2 regions of the Escherichia sp. XD33 genome follow, and region 2 is predicted to be linked to the other one. Evidence: predicted binding sites of a transcription regulator. Region 2 holds the regulator's gene; the other holds the start of a gene.
What was found. Region 2 encodes Fur, which represses iron uptake genes when iron is present. Its sites were predicted from a motif close to ATAATAATGAGAACNACTATCAA; they were not measured.
Positions count from the first base shown of each region.

Region 1: the regulator Fur is predicted to act here: its motif matches at 2,013-2,035, upstream of feoA (ferrous iron transporter A).

Region 1 covers NZ_JAENDM010000006.1:79,759-87,690, forward strand. The annotation lists gene feoB (Fe(2+) transporter permease subunit FeoB) at 1-1,657, opposite strand, end outside; gene feoA (ferrous iron transporter A) at 1,674-1,901, opposite strand; gene K0778_RS05865 (Tex family protein) at 2,339-4,660, opposite strand; gene greB (transcription elongation factor GreB) at 4,757-5,233, opposite strand; gene ompR (two-component system response regulator OmpR) at 5,461-6,180, shown strand; gene envZ (two-component system sensor histidine kinase EnvZ) at 6,177-7,529, shown strand; gene pckA (phosphoenolpyruvate carboxykinase (ATP)) at 7,605-7,932, opposite strand, start outside.
Region 2 covers NZ_JAENDM010000011.1:14,193-22,124, reverse strand. The annotation lists gene K0778_RS08855 (hypothetical protein) at 1-45, opposite strand, end outside; gene chiP (chitoporin) at 305-1,711, shown strand; gene chiQ (ChiQ/YbfN family lipoprotein) at 1,761-2,087, shown strand; gene fur (ferric iron uptake transcriptional regulator) at 2,171-2,617, opposite strand; gene uof (fur leader peptide) at 2,610-2,696, opposite strand; gene fldA (flavodoxin FldA) at 2,906-3,436, opposite strand; gene ybfE (LexA regulated protein) at 3,576-3,869, opposite strand; gene ybfF (esterase) at 4,009-4,773, opposite strand; gene seqA (replication initiation negative regulator SeqA) at 4,958-5,503, shown strand; gene pgm (phosphoglucomutase (alpha-D-glucose-1,6-bisphosphate-dependent)) at 5,529-7,169, shown strand; gene K0778_RS08805 (hypothetical protein) at 7,384-7,878, shown strand; gene K0778_RS08800 (DUF2625 domain-containing protein) at 7,919-7,932, opposite strand, start outside.

The DNA of each region.
Region 1 (7,932 bases), on a different contig from region 2:
CCCGGCTGACGGACGCCAGCGCCGAGTCGTTGATGTTATCGACGATTTTCCCGCTCAGCGAGAAGCTGTTGAAAGCGCTCAGGAAAATGCTGACGATGATGATCACTTTACCAGCACGCAGAACGAAGCCTTTCAGACGCTGCCAGGTCTGGATAATCAGGCTTTTAACGTGTGGTACATGATAGACCGGCAACTCCATGACAAACGGCGTCGCTTCACCGCGCATGATGGTGTACTTGAGCATCAGGCCAGTCAGCACCGCCATCACAATACCCAGCATATACAGCGAGAAGACCGCCAGCGCACCGTTCTGCCCGAAGAAGGCAGCCGCGAATACTGCGAAGATAGCCAGACGCGCGCCGCAGGACATAAACGGTGCCATCATGATGGTCATCAGACGTTCACGCGGTGCATCAAGCGTACGTGCACCCATTACCGACGGTACGTTACAACCGAAACCGACGATCAGCGGCACAAAGGATTTCCCCGGCAAGCCCAGCGCCTGCATCAGACGGTCCATCACAAACGCCGCACGCGCCATATACCCGGAGTCCTCAAGGAAGGAGAGGAACAGGTACATCATGCCAATCTGCGGCACCAGTGGCAGCACGGTGTTAATGCCGCCACCCAGGCCCTGGGCGAGGAAGATAGTCAGCCAGTCCGGGAAGTGGAGCGTGTAGCCAATCCATTGAATACCATGCACAAATAGCGCCACGGAGCCGACGTCAAACAGCGGCTGTAACGCCCCGCCGATGTTGATAGCCAGCAGGAACATCAGGTACATCACAAAGAGGAAAATCGGCAGACCGAGGAAACGGTTGAGCACGATTTTATCTACCGCAGTGGTGAAACGGCTGGGTTCTGCCGTCAGGGTGTTGCTTACCACATCACAGATGGCAGCAATGCACTGGTAACGCGCATCGGCAATGTGCAGCGCCGGATCGTCCATCTCATTACGCAGACGGGCGAGGGCGGCATCAAGATGCTGCGACGCTTCACCGGCGTAGGCGCGGCTGTAGATATCGCCTTCCAGCATTTGCAGGCCCAGCCAGCGACGTTGTTTCAGCGGGATGTCGGAAGGCATCACTTTTGCCAGTGAATCTGCTTCGTTGAGTAGCGGCTGTGCGTAATGTACCAGTTCCACATTCTCGTTAGCTTTATAGCGATCAATCGCCAGCTTGAGCGCTTCAATACCGCGACCACGGGTTGAAACCAGCGGGATCACCGGACAGCCCAGACGCGCCGACAGAGCATCAATTTCAATACGAATATTTTGCTTCTCGGCAATGTCGAGCATGTTCAGTGCCACAATGCAGGGAATGCCGAGTTCCAGCAGTTGTAGCGTCAGGTACAGGTTACGCTCAAGGTTAGACGCATCCACCACGTTAATCAGCAGGTCGGCGTCGCCACTCAAAATGTAGTGACAGGCGATTTGCTCATCGAGCGAGGTCTGCGATGAGATGGTGGTCAGAGAATAGGTGCCGGGCAGGTCCACCAGCGTGACCTGATGATCGGTGGTGGAGAATTGCCCTTCTTTACGTTCGACGGTAACGCCAGCCCAGTTACCTACACGCTGACGTGCGCCAGTGAGCTGGTTAAATAAGGTTGTCTTGCCAGAATTTGGATTACCAATTAAGCCTATGGTTAATTTTTTCATTGTTGTTATCACCGTATTAACAGGAAACCGCTTCCACTTCTAATAAGGCCAGATCTTTTTTGCGTAATACCAGGCTCACACGACGGGTTTCGATATGAATGGGGTCGCCGAGTGGAGCGACGCGCACCACATTAAAAGAGGAGCCAGGTAACATGCCAAGAGAAAGCAGTTTTTGGCGATATGCCGGGCTGATTTCACGGGAAAAGCCAGTGATTTTCCACGCAGTATCTGGAGTGTATTGCATAGGTGCCTACTTGTTTCTCATTAACTGGATAACTACCTCATGGGGCGTTTGACAGCGACATGAGACCAGATGATTTGCCAACAAAGGAGAGATTAAATAATCAACAACACAATGATAATGAGAATGGTTTCTATCAGCAATACTTAAAATGTGTGCGAATGTTGGTTTGAATAATAATCTGACTCAATGTTGATGTGGCTCAAGGTTATATCGCAGCGAAAATATAATTCGAATAGTGAATTACCCGGACTGGCTAATGTTTAATTAAGGTTTCAGTTGTTAATGAAGTGATAAATATTGCCGGAATATATTATGAGTTTGGTTGTGGAATAAAAAGGCCGGAGATATTCTCCGGCACTTTTATGTCAGGCAAGGCGTTCGTTGCCAGATGCGGCGTGAACGCCTTATCGCGCAGGTTTAGGGGCCAGTCCGGGCGTTTAACGTTTTTTGCCCATTGCCGCCGCCAGCGCATCCATCATCGCGCTATTACCGGCAGGCTGCGCTTCACGACCGCGTGGTTTGGCTGCCGGGCGGTTGTTTTGCGGGCGTTCATTACCGCCGCCGCGACGGGCGTTGGTTTCGCCAGGCTGCTCGTCCAGACGCATAGTCAGGGCGATACGTTTACGCTGAAGATCCACTTCCAGCACTTTCACCTTCACAATGTCGCCCGCTTTCACCACGGTATGCGGATCTTCCACAAACTTGTTCGACAATGAAGAGATGTGAACCAGGCCGTCCTGATGCACGCCGATATCGACAAACGCGCCAAAGTTGGTGACGTTGGTCACCGCACCTTCGAGGATCATACCCGGTTGCAGGTCGTTCATTGTCTCGACGCCATCGGCAAACTGAGCGGTTTTAAATTCCGGACGCGGATCGCGACCCGGTTTTTCCAGCTCTTTGATGATGTCAGTTACTGTCGGCACACCGAATTTTTCATCAGTAAAGTCAGACGCTTTCAGGTTACGCAGTTCGCTGCTGTTACCCATCAGATCTTTCAGTGCCTGCTGTGTTGCTGCCAGAATGCGTTCCACCACCGGATAGGCTTCCGGGTGGACGGTAGAAGCATCCAGCGGGTTATCACCGTGGTTAATGCGCAAGAAGCCCGCGCACTGCTCGAAGGCTTTCGGCCCCAGACGGCTGACTTTCAGCAGTTGCTGACGGTTCTGGAACTGGCCGTTCTCATCGCGCCAGGCCACGATGTTTTGCGCCATCATGCGCGTCAGGCCCGCCACGCGGGTTAACAGCGGAACAGAAGCAGTGTTGAGATCGACGCCAACGGCGTTTACGCAGTCTTCTACTACTGCGTCCAGTTTGCGGGCCAGTTGCGTCTGGCTGACGTCATGCTGATACTGACCTACGCCGATAGATTTCGGATCGATTTTCACCAGCTCCGCCAGCGGATCCTGCAAACGGCGGGCGATAGACACCGCGCCACGCAGCGAAACGTCGAGATCCGGAAACTCCTGCGCTGCCAGCTCGGAAGCCGAGTAAACCGACGCGCCAGCTTCGCTGACGATCACTTTCTGTGCGGTCACTTTCGGGAACTGCTTCTGCACGTCGAGATAGAAACGTTCGGTTTCGCGGGAAGCTGTACCGTTGCCGATCGCCACCAGTTCAACGTTATGCTTTTCACACAGCGCAGCAACAGTCATCGCTGCTTTTGCGGCTTGTCCGGTGTGCGGGTAAATGGTATCGGTCGCTACCAGTTTGCCAGTGGCATCGACCACCGCCACTTTTACCCCAGTACGCAGACCCGGATCGAGGCCCATCGTTGCACGCAGTCCGGCAGGGGCCGCCATCAGCAGATCGTGCAGGTTACGGGCAAAGACGTTGATTGCTTCATCTTCCGCGCGTTCGCGCACGGTACCCATCAGTTCGGTTTCCAGATGCATCAGCACCTTGATGCGCCACGTCCAGCTCACCACGCCTTTGCGCCAGCTATCCGCCGGGGCATTGTTCAGGCGCAGGCCAAGGTGATCCATGATGATTTGCTCGCAATAGCTCTCTTTCGGCGGCTCATCGAACTGTGGATCGGCATTCAGCGAAAGCTGGAGTACGCCTTCGTTACGCCCACGGAACATCGCCAGCGCGCGGTGAGAAGGCACCGTGGACAACGGTTCGTGATGATCGAAATAGTCGCGGAATTTCGCCCCTTCCTCTTCTTTACCGCTCACCACCGTAGAAACCAAATGCGCGTTCTTCCACAGATAATCACGCACTTTCGCCAGCAGCGCGGCATCTTCGGCAAACCGTTCCATCAGGATATAGCGCGCGCCATCCAGCGCGGCTTTGGTATCTGCCACGCCTTTATCGGCATCAACATATTGTGCAGCGGCGACTTCTGGCGTGTGTGACGGATCGCTCCACAGCAGGTCAGCCAACGGCTCAAGCCCTGCTTCAATGGCGATTTGCCCGCGGGTGCGGCGTTTAGGTTTGTAGGGCAGGTAGAGGTCTTCGAGTTCGGTTTTGCTTAGGGTGGCGTTGATGGCCTTCGCCAGATCATCGGTGAGTTTGCCTTGCTCGGAAATGGACTTGAGGATCGCCTGACGTCTCTCTTCCAGCTCGCGCAGATAGCTCAGACGCGTTTCCAGATTACGCAGCTGCGTGTCATCCAGACCGCCGGTGATTTCCTTACGATAACGTGCGATAAACGGCACGGTATTCCCTTCGTCAAGCAGGCGAACGGCAGCGTCAACCTGTTCCGGGCGCGCCTGAATTTCACCCGCAATAATGCGGCAGAACGAATCATTCATCATGGTTTGAGTTCATCTTTTCGGATCAAAAATCAGGGGATAGTTATACGGACTGGCTGGCAAAAATGCCAGCCATCGGCAGGAGGTTAAGACTCTTCCTTACGGTTTCACGTACTCGATAGCATTAACATACCAGCTCGCTTCCCCGGCAGGGGTATTCACCACCGCCAGATCGCCGACTTCTTTTTTCAGCAATGCGCGGGCCATCGGGGAATCGATAGAGATGTAATCTTTACGGCCAAAAATTTCATCGTAGCCGACAATACGGAAACGGTGAGTCACGCCATCGTCGTTTTCAATCTCCACCCACGCGCCAAAAAAGACTTTGCCTTCCTGCTGAGGGGAGTAATCGACGATTTTGAGATTTTCCAGGCATTTAGTGAGATAGCGCACGCGACGGTCGATTTCACGCAGACGCTTTTTATTATACTGATAGTCAGCATTTTCGCTGCGGTCGCCCAGACTTGCGGCCCAGGTCACCTTTTTTGTGACCTCCGGGCGTTCTTCACGCCAGAGATAATTAAGCTCTTGTTTGAGTTTTTCATACCCTTCCCGGGTAACCAGGGGCGTTTTCATCTCGTTGATTCCCTTTGTCTGTTTGATAATGCGCACATTGGGTATAACGTGATCATATCAACAGAATCAATAATGTTTCGCCGAATAAATTGTATACTTAAGCTGCTGTTTAATATGCTTTGTAACAATTTAGGCTGAAATTCATACCAGATTTAGCTGGTGACGAACGTGAGCTTTTTTAAGAATACACGCTTACAAATTGTTGCGAACCTTTGGGAGTACAAACAATGCAAGAGAACTACAAGATTCTGGTGGTCGATGACGACATGCGCCTGCGTGCGCTGCTGGAACGTTATCTCACCGAACAAGGCTTCCAGGTTCGAAGCGTCGCTAATGCAGAACAGATGGATCGCCTGCTGACTCGTGAATCTTTCCATCTTATGGTACTGGATTTAATGTTACCTGGTGAAGATGGCTTGTCGATTTGCCGACGTCTTCGTAGTCAGAGCAACCCGATGCCGATCATTATGGTGACGGCGAAAGGGGAAGAAGTGGACCGTATCGTAGGCCTGGAGATTGGCGCTGACGACTACATTCCAAAACCGTTTAACCCGCGTGAACTGCTGGCCCGTATCCGTGCGGTGCTGCGTCGTCAGGCGAACGAACTGCCAGGCGCACCGTCACAGGAAGAGGCGGTAATTGCTTTCGGTAAGTTCAAACTTAACCTCGGTACGCGCGAAATGTTCCGCGAAGACGAGCCGATGCCGCTCACCAGCGGTGAGTTTGCGGTACTGAAGGCACTGGTCAGCCATCCGCGTGAGCCGCTCTCCCGCGATAAGCTGATGAACCTTGCCCGTGGTCGTGAATATTCCGCAATGGAACGCTCCATCGACGTGCAGATTTCGCGTCTGCGCCGCATGGTGGAAGAAGATCCAGCGCATCCGCGTTACATTCAGACCGTCTGGGGTCTGGGCTACGTCTTTGTACCGGACGGCTCTAAAGCATGAGGCGATTGCGCTTCTCGCCACGAAGTTCATTTGCCCGTACGTTATTGCTCATCGTCACCTTGCTGTTCGCCAGCCTGGTGACGACTTATCTGGTGGTGCTGAACTTCGCGATTTTGCCGAGCCTCCAGCAGTTTAATAAAGTCCTCGCGTACGAAGTGCGTATGTTGATGACCGACAAACTGCAACTGGAGGACGGCACGCAGTTGGTTGTGCCTCCCGCTTTCCGTCGGGAGATCTACCGTGAGCTGGGGATCTCTCTCTACTCCAACGAGGCTGCCGAAGAGGCAGGTCTGCGTTGGGCGCAACACTATGAATTCTTAAGCCATCAGATGGCGCAGCAACTGGGCGGCCCGACGGAAGTGCGCGTTGAGGTCAACAAAAGTTCGCCTGTCGTCTGGCTGAAAACCTGGCTGTCGCCCAATATCTGGGTACGCGTGCCGCTGACCGAAATTCATCAGGGCGATTTCTCTCCGCTGTTCCGCTATACGCTGGCGATTATGCTATTGGCGATAGGCGGGGCGTGGCTGTTTATTCGTATCCAGAACCGACCGTTGGTCGATCTCGAACACGCAGCCTTGCAGGTTGGTAAAGGGATTATTCCGCCGCCGCTGCGTGAGTATGGCGCGTCCGAGGTGCGTTCCGTTACCCGTGCCTTTAACCATATGGCGGCTGGTGTTAAGCAACTGGCGGATGACCGCACGCTGCTGATGGCGGGGGTAAGTCACGACTTGCGCACGCCGCTGACGCGTATTCGCCTGGCGACTGAGATGATGAGCGAGCAGGATGGCTATCTGGCAGAATCGATCAATAAAGATATCGAAGAGTGCAACGCCATCATTGAGCAGTTTATCGACTACCTGCGCACCGGGCAGGAGATGCCGATGGAAATGGCGGATCTTAATGCAGTACTCGGTGAGGTGATTGCTGCCGAAAGTGGCTATGAGCGGGAAATTGAAACCGCGCTTTACCCCGGCAGCATTGAAGTGAAAATGCACCCGCTGTCGATCAAACGCGCGGTGGCGAATATGGTGGTCAACGCCGCCCGTTATGGCAATGGCTGGATCAAAGTCAGCAGCGGAACGGAGCCGAATCGCGCCTGGTTCCAGGTGGAAGATGACGGTCCGGGAATTGCGCCGGAACAACGTAAGCACCTGTTCCAGCCGTTTGTCCGCGGCGACAGTGCGCGCACCATTAGCGGCACGGGATTAGGGCTGGCAATTGTGCAGCGTATCGTGGATAACCATAACGGGATGCTGGAGCTTGGCACCAGCGAGCGGGGCGGGCTTTCCATTCGCGCCTGGCTGCCAGTGCCGGTAACGCGGGCGCAGGGCACGACAAAAGAAGGGTAAATAAACGGGAGGCGAAGGTGCCTCCCGTTTTGCTTTCTATAAGATACTGGATAGATATTCTCCAGCTTCAAATCATTACAGTTTCGGACCAGCCGCTACCAGCGCGGCACCCGCAGGGGTGTCGGTGTATTTATCGAAGTTGTCGATAAACAGTTTCGCCAGGGTTTCGGCTTTTTCCTGCCACTGTTCCGGAGAAGCGTAGGTGTTACGCGGATCGAGAATCTTCGTGTCTACGCCCGGCAGTTCGGTTGGGATCGCCAGGTTAAACATCGGCAGAGTGAAGGTTTCTGCATTATCCAGCGAACCGTTGAGGATGGCGTCGATAATGGCGCGGGTATCTTTAATCGAGATACGTTTGCCAGTGCCGTTCCAGCCAGTGTTAACCAGATAAGCCTGCGCGCCC
Region 2 (7,932 bases):
TTTAAAATCACAAAACATAATTAAATAAAATGTAACCGCTTTCATCTTGCTGGAAATTCACGCTTTTATTCTTCTGCAAGCCTTTCAACCGCAAACTTAAGCCTTGTAACAAAAATCATCAAAATATGTGCGGTTGCTCATGTTCTTACATTCTGGTTACAGAAAGAGATTGATAATTCGCGTCGCGAAAAATAGTCTGTTCCTGTAGTCAGCGAGACTTTTCTCAACGCTACTTTTTTAATTTTTATTTTTTTTCGCTGTTCACCTTTGGTGCAGCAATTTATACGTCAAAGAGGATTAACCCATGCGTACGTTTAGTGGCAAACGTAGTACGCTGGCGCTGGCTATCGCCGGTGTTACAGCAATGTCGGGCTTTATGGCAATGCCGGAGGCTCGCGCCGAAGGATTCATCGACGATTCAACCTTAACCGGCGGTATATATTACTGGCAGCGTGAACGCGACCGTAAAGATGTTACCGACGGCGACAAATACAAAACCAACCTTTCTCACTCCACCTGGAATGCCAACCTCGATTTTCAGTCTGGTTATGCTGCTGATATGTTCGGCCTTGATATTGCCGCGTTTACGGCGATTGAAATGGCGGAAAACGGCGACAGCTCTCACCCGAACGAAATCGCGTTTTCAAAAAGTAATAAAGCCTATGACGAAGACTGGTCCGGCGACAAAAGCGGTATAAGCCTGTATAAAGCAGCGGCCAAATTTAAATACGGTCCGGTTTGGGCGAGGGCAGGTTATATTCAGCCAACCGGTCAGACGCTGTTAGCGCCTCACTGGAGCTTTATGCCGGGTACTTATCAGGGTGCGGAAGCCGGAGCGAATTTTGATTACGGCGATGCCGGTGCATTGAGTTTCTCCTACATGTGGACCAACGAATACAAAGCGCCGTGGCATCTGGAAATGGATGAGTTTTATCAGAACGATAAAACCACCAAAGTTGATTATCTGCACTCCCTTGGGGCGAAATACGACTTCAAAAATAACTTCGTACTGGAAGCGGCTTTTGGTCAGGCGGAAGGGTATATCGATCAATATTTTGCCAAAGCCAGCTACAAATTTGATATCGCCGGTAGCCCGTTAACCACCAGCTACCAGTTCTACGGTACCCGCGATAAAGTTGACGATCGCAGCGTCAACGACCTTTATGACGGCACCGCCTGGCTGCAGGCGTTGACCTTTGGTTACCGGGCGGCTGACGTAGTGGATTTGCGCCTCGAAGGCACCTGGGTTAAGGCTGACGGTCAGCAGGGATACTTCCTGCAACGTATGACTCCAACCTACGCTTCCTCAAACGGTCGCCTGGATATCTGGTGGGACAACCGTTCTGACTTCAACGCCAACGGCGAAAAAGCAGTCTTCTTCGGTGCGATGTATGACCTGAAAAACTGGAATCTTCCAGGCTTCGCCATCGGCGCTTCCTACGTTTACGCATGGGATGCTAAACCTGCGACCTGGCAGAGCAATCCGGATGCGTACTACGACAAAAACCGGACTATTGAAGAGTCTGCATACAGCCTGGATGCGGTCTATACCATTCAGGACGGTCGCGCCAAAGGCACGATGTTCAAACTGCACTTCACCGAATACGACAACCACTCCGACATCCCAAGCTGGGGCGGTGGTTACGGCAACATCTTCCAGGATGAGCGTGACGTAAAATTTATGGTAATCGCACCATTCACCATCTTCTGATGCCCGACGCGGCAGGTTTTGTGCCTGCCGCACGTTTGAGGAATTTGCTATGAAAAAACTGATTCTCATCGCCATGATGGCATCGGGGCTGGTAGCTTGTGCGCAATCAACCGCACCACAGGAAGACAGCCGTCTGAAAGAGGCATACAGCGCCTGTATCAACACCGCGCAAGGTTCGCCGGAAAAAATTGAAGCCTGCCAGAGCGTGTTAAACGTGCTGAAGAAAGAGAAACAACATCAGCAGTTTGCCGACCAGGAAAGTGTCCGCGTACTGGATTATCAGCAGTGTCTGCGTGCAACGCAAACCGGAAATGATCAGGCGGTGAAAGCCGATTGTGATAAGGTCTGGCAGGAAATTCGCAGTAATAACAAATAAGTGAGAGCTGTAACTCTCGCTTTTCTTATTTCCCTTGCATAAAAAAGCCAACCCGCAGGTTGGCTTTTCTCGTTCAGGCTGGCTTATTTGCCTTCGTGCGCGTGCTCATCTTCGCGGCAATCGCCTTCGGCACAGTGACCGTAAAGATAGAGACTGTGGTTAGTCAGGCGAATGCCATGTTTTGCGGCAATTTCACGCTGACGCGCTTCGATGGAATCATCACTAAATTCGATAACCTTGCCGCAGTCGAGGCAGATCAGGTGATCGTGGTGATGTTGCTGTGTCAGTTCAAATACGGATTTACCGCCTTCAAAATTGTGGCGGGTGACGATACCAGCGTCGTCAAACTGGTTCAGTACGCGATATACCGTAGCCAGACCAATTTCTTCACCCATATCGATCAGACGTTTGTATAAATCTTCCGCACTGACGTGATGGTTGTCCGGCTCCTGAAGAACTTCCAGGATTTTTAAACGAGGAAGCGTTACTTTCAGGCCAGCTTTCTTTAGGGCGGTATTGTTATCAGTCATGCGGAATCTGTCCTGTTACTAAGCGGTTCACTTCATTAGAAGAAGTGACAGAATTTGCTCTTGAGATAATGCGTATCATTATAGAATTGCCACGCCTAAATGAAAACCACAAGTCCCTGGCAAATATTGTTAATAAAAACGTGGCATAGCTTACATTTACAACGGCAAGGCCACTTGAACACCGGGACATTGTACAGGTACAACAGCAAAAGTTACAAATTTGTAGCAATTATTTTGATTGGCATTATCTATTAATACGGCGTAGACATGAGTCTACGCCGCATCACATCAGGCATTGAGAATTTCGTCGAGATGCAACTCTTCAGAAATCTGTTTAACCCATTTTTCTACACGTTCAGCGGTCAGTTCCGGCTGACGGTCTTCGTCGATAGCCAGACCGACAAAGTGGTCGTCATCTGCCAGACCTTTTGATGCTTCGAAATGATAGCCCGCAGTTGGCCAGTGACCAACGATGGTTGCACCGCGCGGTTCAATGATGTCGCGGATGGTGCCCAATGCGTCGCAGAAATATTCGGCGTAATCTTCCTGGTCACCACAACCAAACAGCGCAACCAGTTTGCCATTGAAATCAATCTCTTCGAGAGTCGGGAAGAAGTCATCCCAGTCACACTGCGCTTCGCCGTAATACCAGGTTGGGATGCCCAGCAGCAGAATGTCATAAGCTTCCAGATCTTCTTTGCTGCTTTTTGCAATGTCATGGACATCGGCAACGTCTTTACCAAGCTGTTTTTGAATCATTTTTGCGATATTTTCGGTATTACCGGTGTCGCTGCCGAAAAAGATGCCAGTGATAGCCATGAGTGAAATAACCTCTTGAAACTTATTGAAATGGGGGTGGAAAATTGCCCACGGATAAAGGCAATCATAGCAGAACAGGCAGTCTTGCGGAATCAGCAAACGAGCAGGACTGCACACTGTGCTACATGAAAGTGGAAATTTAAACGATGCCCTGACTACGCAGCGCCGCCAGTTGCTGCATTAACATCTCTTCGATCAGTTCGCTACGGCTCATATTGCGCGATTCCGCCAGCTCGTTCAGCGCCTCGACAGCTTCCGCGTTCAGCTTCAGTTCGACACGCTTAAGGCCACGTACTTTGTCGCGTTTTAGTTGGTTGCGTTTATTAATACGCAGCTGTTCATCGCGCGAAAGCGGATTAGTTTTCGGTCGTCCCGGTCGACGCTCGTGCGCGAACAGATCTAATGTCGTACGGTCCGTTTGTTCTTTGGCCATGATCTTGGTGACTTCGGGGGAAACAATCAGCCAGGCCTCTGCCCGGATGGATAGCGCGCCATAATACATCAGCGCGATGAGTCACGCCAACGCCCACGCGCGGAAAGCGACGCGGACGCTGGGTTTTTAATCAGTTGCGTTAATCATTGAGATAGCGACGGATAGCGCGTAATACCGCATCTGGTTTTTCAGCATGGACCCAGTGACCCGCGCCTGCAATGACATGCGCCCGTGCCTGTGGAAATTGTGCCAGTAAATCATCACGGTACTGCTCGCTAACATACGGAGAATTACCACCAGGGATAAACAGGGCAGGGTGATCCCATGCCGGGATTTTCTCCCAACCCACAATATGCGGATACTGATCCCACAATACCGGCACGTTAAAGCGCCACTCCCCGTCAACAAAAGATTTCAACAGAAACTGAATCACCCCTTCTTCATTAAGATGCTGGCGCATTATTGCTGCTGCTTGCTGGCGAGTTTGTGCGTCCGATTCACTGACCGCGTTGATAGCTGCGAAAATCTCATCATGACGGCGTACGTGATAGTCGACCGGTGCGATATCGATCGCCACCAGTTTATCGATGCGATCGGGGGCCAGTGCAGTAAGTGCCATTACCGCTTTACCGCCCATGGAGTGACCGATAAATGTTGCTTTGTCGATCTGCAGTGCATCCAGGGTATCAACAAGATCCTGCGCCATCGCCGGGTAATTCATTACCGGCTCTCTCGGTGAAAGACCGTGGTTACGCATATCAACCTGGATGATATTGTGATCGTTTACCAGATCGCGAGCCAGTACGCCAAGGTTGTCGAGGCTACCAAACAGACCATGGACAAGAACGATGGGAGAATTATTGTGCTGGTTTTGTGCAGTTTGCGCGCGGATATTCAATTTCATGGCAAAGTTCTTTTTTTCGCGTTGTCGGGTTAGGGTATTATGTTGACCATTGTGCCACAGGGCTGCAACAAATAAGGTTTATTCCGAGTTTTTCTGCAAGCCAGGCTTGACGCTATCCGCTGCCGGGATTTATTCATATACTCCTGGCGACTTGTATTCAGCTAAGACACTGCACTGGATTAAGATGAAAACGATTGAAGTTGATGATGAACTCTACAGCTATATTGCCAGCCACACTAAGCATATCGGCGAGAGCGCATCCGACATTTTACGGCGTATGTTGAAATTTTCCGCCGCATCACAGCCTGCTGCTCCGGTGACGAAAGAGGTTCGCGTTGCGTCACCTGCTATCGTCGAAGCGAAGCCGGTCAAAACGATTAAAGACAAGGTTCGCGCAATGCGTGAACTTCTGCTTTCGGACGAATACGCAGAGCAAAAGCGAGCGGTCAATCGCTTTATGCTGCTGTTGTCTACACTATATTCTCTTGACGCCCAGGCGTTTGCCGAAGCAACGGAATCGTTGCACGGTCGTACACGCGTTTACTTTGCGGCAGATGAACAAACGCTGCTGAAAAATGGTAATCAGACCAAGCCGAAACATGTGCCAGGCACGCCGTATTGGGTGATCACCAACACCAACACCGGCCGTAAATGCAGCATGATCGAACACATCATGCAGTCGATGCAATTCCCGGCGGAATTGATTGAGAAGGTTTGCGGAACTATCTAAAACGTTGCAGACAAAGGACAAAGCAATGGCAATCCACAATCGTGCAGGCCAACCTGCACAACAGAGTGATTTGATTAACGTCGCCCAACTGACGGCGCAATATTATGTACTGAAACCAGAAGCAGGGAATGCGGAGCACGCGGTGAAATTCGGTACTTCCGGTCACCGTGGCAGTGCAGCGCGCCACAGCTTTAACGAGCCGCACATTCTGGCGATCGCTCAGGCAATTGCTGAAGAACGTGCGAAAAACGGTATCACTGGCCCTTGCTATGTGGGTAAAGATACTCACGCCCTGTCCGAACCTGCATTTATTTCCGTTCTGGAAGTGCTGGCAGCGAACGGCGTAGATGTTATTGTGCAGGAAAACAATGGCTTCACCCCGACGCCTGCCGTTTCCAATGCCATCCTGGTTCACAATAAAAAAGGTGGCCCGCTGGCAGACGGTATCGTTATTACACCGTCCCATAACCCGCCGGAAGATGGTGGTATCAAGTACAATCCGCCAAATGGTGGCCCGGCTGATACCAACGTCACTAAAGTGGTGGAAGATCGTGCCAACGCACTGCTGGCCGATGGCCTGAAAGGCGTGAAGCGTATCTCCCTCGACGAAGCGATGGCATCCGGTCATGTGAAAGAGCAGGATCTGGTGCAGCCGTTCGTGGAAGGGCTGGCCGATATCGTTGATATGGCGGCGATTCAGAAAGCGGGCCTGACGCTTGGCGTTGATCCGCTGGGCGGTTCCGGTATCGAATACTGGAAGCGCATTGGCGAGTATTACAACCTCAACCTGACTATCGTTAACGATCAGGTCGATCAAACCTTCCGCTTTATGCACCTTGATAAAGACGGCGCGATCCGTATGGACTGCTCCTCCGAGTGTGCGATGGCGGGCCTGCTGGCACTGCGTGATAAGTTCGATCTGGCGTTTGCTAACGACCCGGATTATGACCGTCACGGTATCGTCACTCCGGCAGGTTTGATGAATCCGAACCACTACCTGGCGGTGGCGATCAATTACCTGTTCCAGCATCGTCCGCAGTGGGGCAAAGATGTTGCCGTTGGTAAAACGCTGGTTTCTTCTGCGATGATCGACCGTGTGGTCAATGACTTGGGTCGTAAGCTGGTAGAAGTCCCGGTAGGTTTCAAATGGTTTGTTGATGGTCTGTTCGACGGCAGCTTCGGCTTTGGCGGCGAAGAGAGCGCAGGGGCTTCCTTCCTGCGTTTCGACGGCACGCCGTGGTCCACCGACAAAGACGGCATCATCATGTGTCTGCTGGCGGCGGAAATCACCGCTGTCACCGGTAAGAACCCGCAGGAACACTACAACGAACTGGCAAAACGCTTTGGTGCGCCGAGCTACAACCGTTTGCAGGCAGCTGCGACTTCCGCACAAAAAGCGGCGCTGTCTAAGCTGTCTCCGGAAATGGTGAGCGCCAGCACCCTGGCAGGTGACCCGATCACCGCGCGCCTGACTGCTGCTCCGGGCAACGGTGCTTCTATTGGCGGTCTGAAAGTGATGACTGACAACGGCTGGTTCGCCGCGCGTCCGTCAGGCACGGAAGACGCATATAAGATCTACTGCGAAAGCTTCCTCGGTGAAGAACATCGCAAGCAGATTGAGAAAGAAGCGGTTGAGATTGTTAGCGAAGTTCTGAAAAACGCGTAAACACATTAAATAAGAAAAAGGGCGGTCGGAAGATCGCCCTTTTTTACGTATGACAAACACAGAATTGCCTGATGCGCTACGCTTATCAGGCCTACGAGGATGGTGCAATATATTGAATTTACGCGATTTTGTAGGCCGGATAAGGCGTTCACGCCGCATCCGGCAAAAACAACGAACACTTTGTCAACAAACTGAGTAGCTCAAGGAAATCCCAATGAAGACCAACAGGAGTCTGGTCGTCATAGTGTCACTAATTACCGCCACATTACTGCTGACTGCATGCGCCCAACCTGAACAATCATCATTAGCTGGCGACTGGTTACTGACCCCTAAAGATAAAACCAGAGGATTAACGGGTAGCATTGCGGTAAATATTGCACCTTCCCGGTGTAAGACAAATTGCCGTGGTGATAACTTACCTGATAATACCCGCCGCTGGCAGTTGTCAGGCGGGAACGAAAAAGAACTTACTTATCTTCATAATATGTCAGCACAAGAAAAGGTCGGTTTAAATCCCGGTTGGCAATGCTACACCTCATTTTTTATGCGGGTTTGCCAGGGCAAGCCCGGCACTCGACCGATAGTCAATGAGGATTATGTCAGCGAAAGCGGATTTTTTGGCTCGATGATGCATGTCGGGATTATTGAGTTACGACGCTGCCAGTCAGAAAATTGCCAGCAAGAATTGAAAGCGATAAATACACATTAAAATAGTGAGTCCGGAAATGAAACCCGGACCTGAACATGTCTTATTGCGTGAATG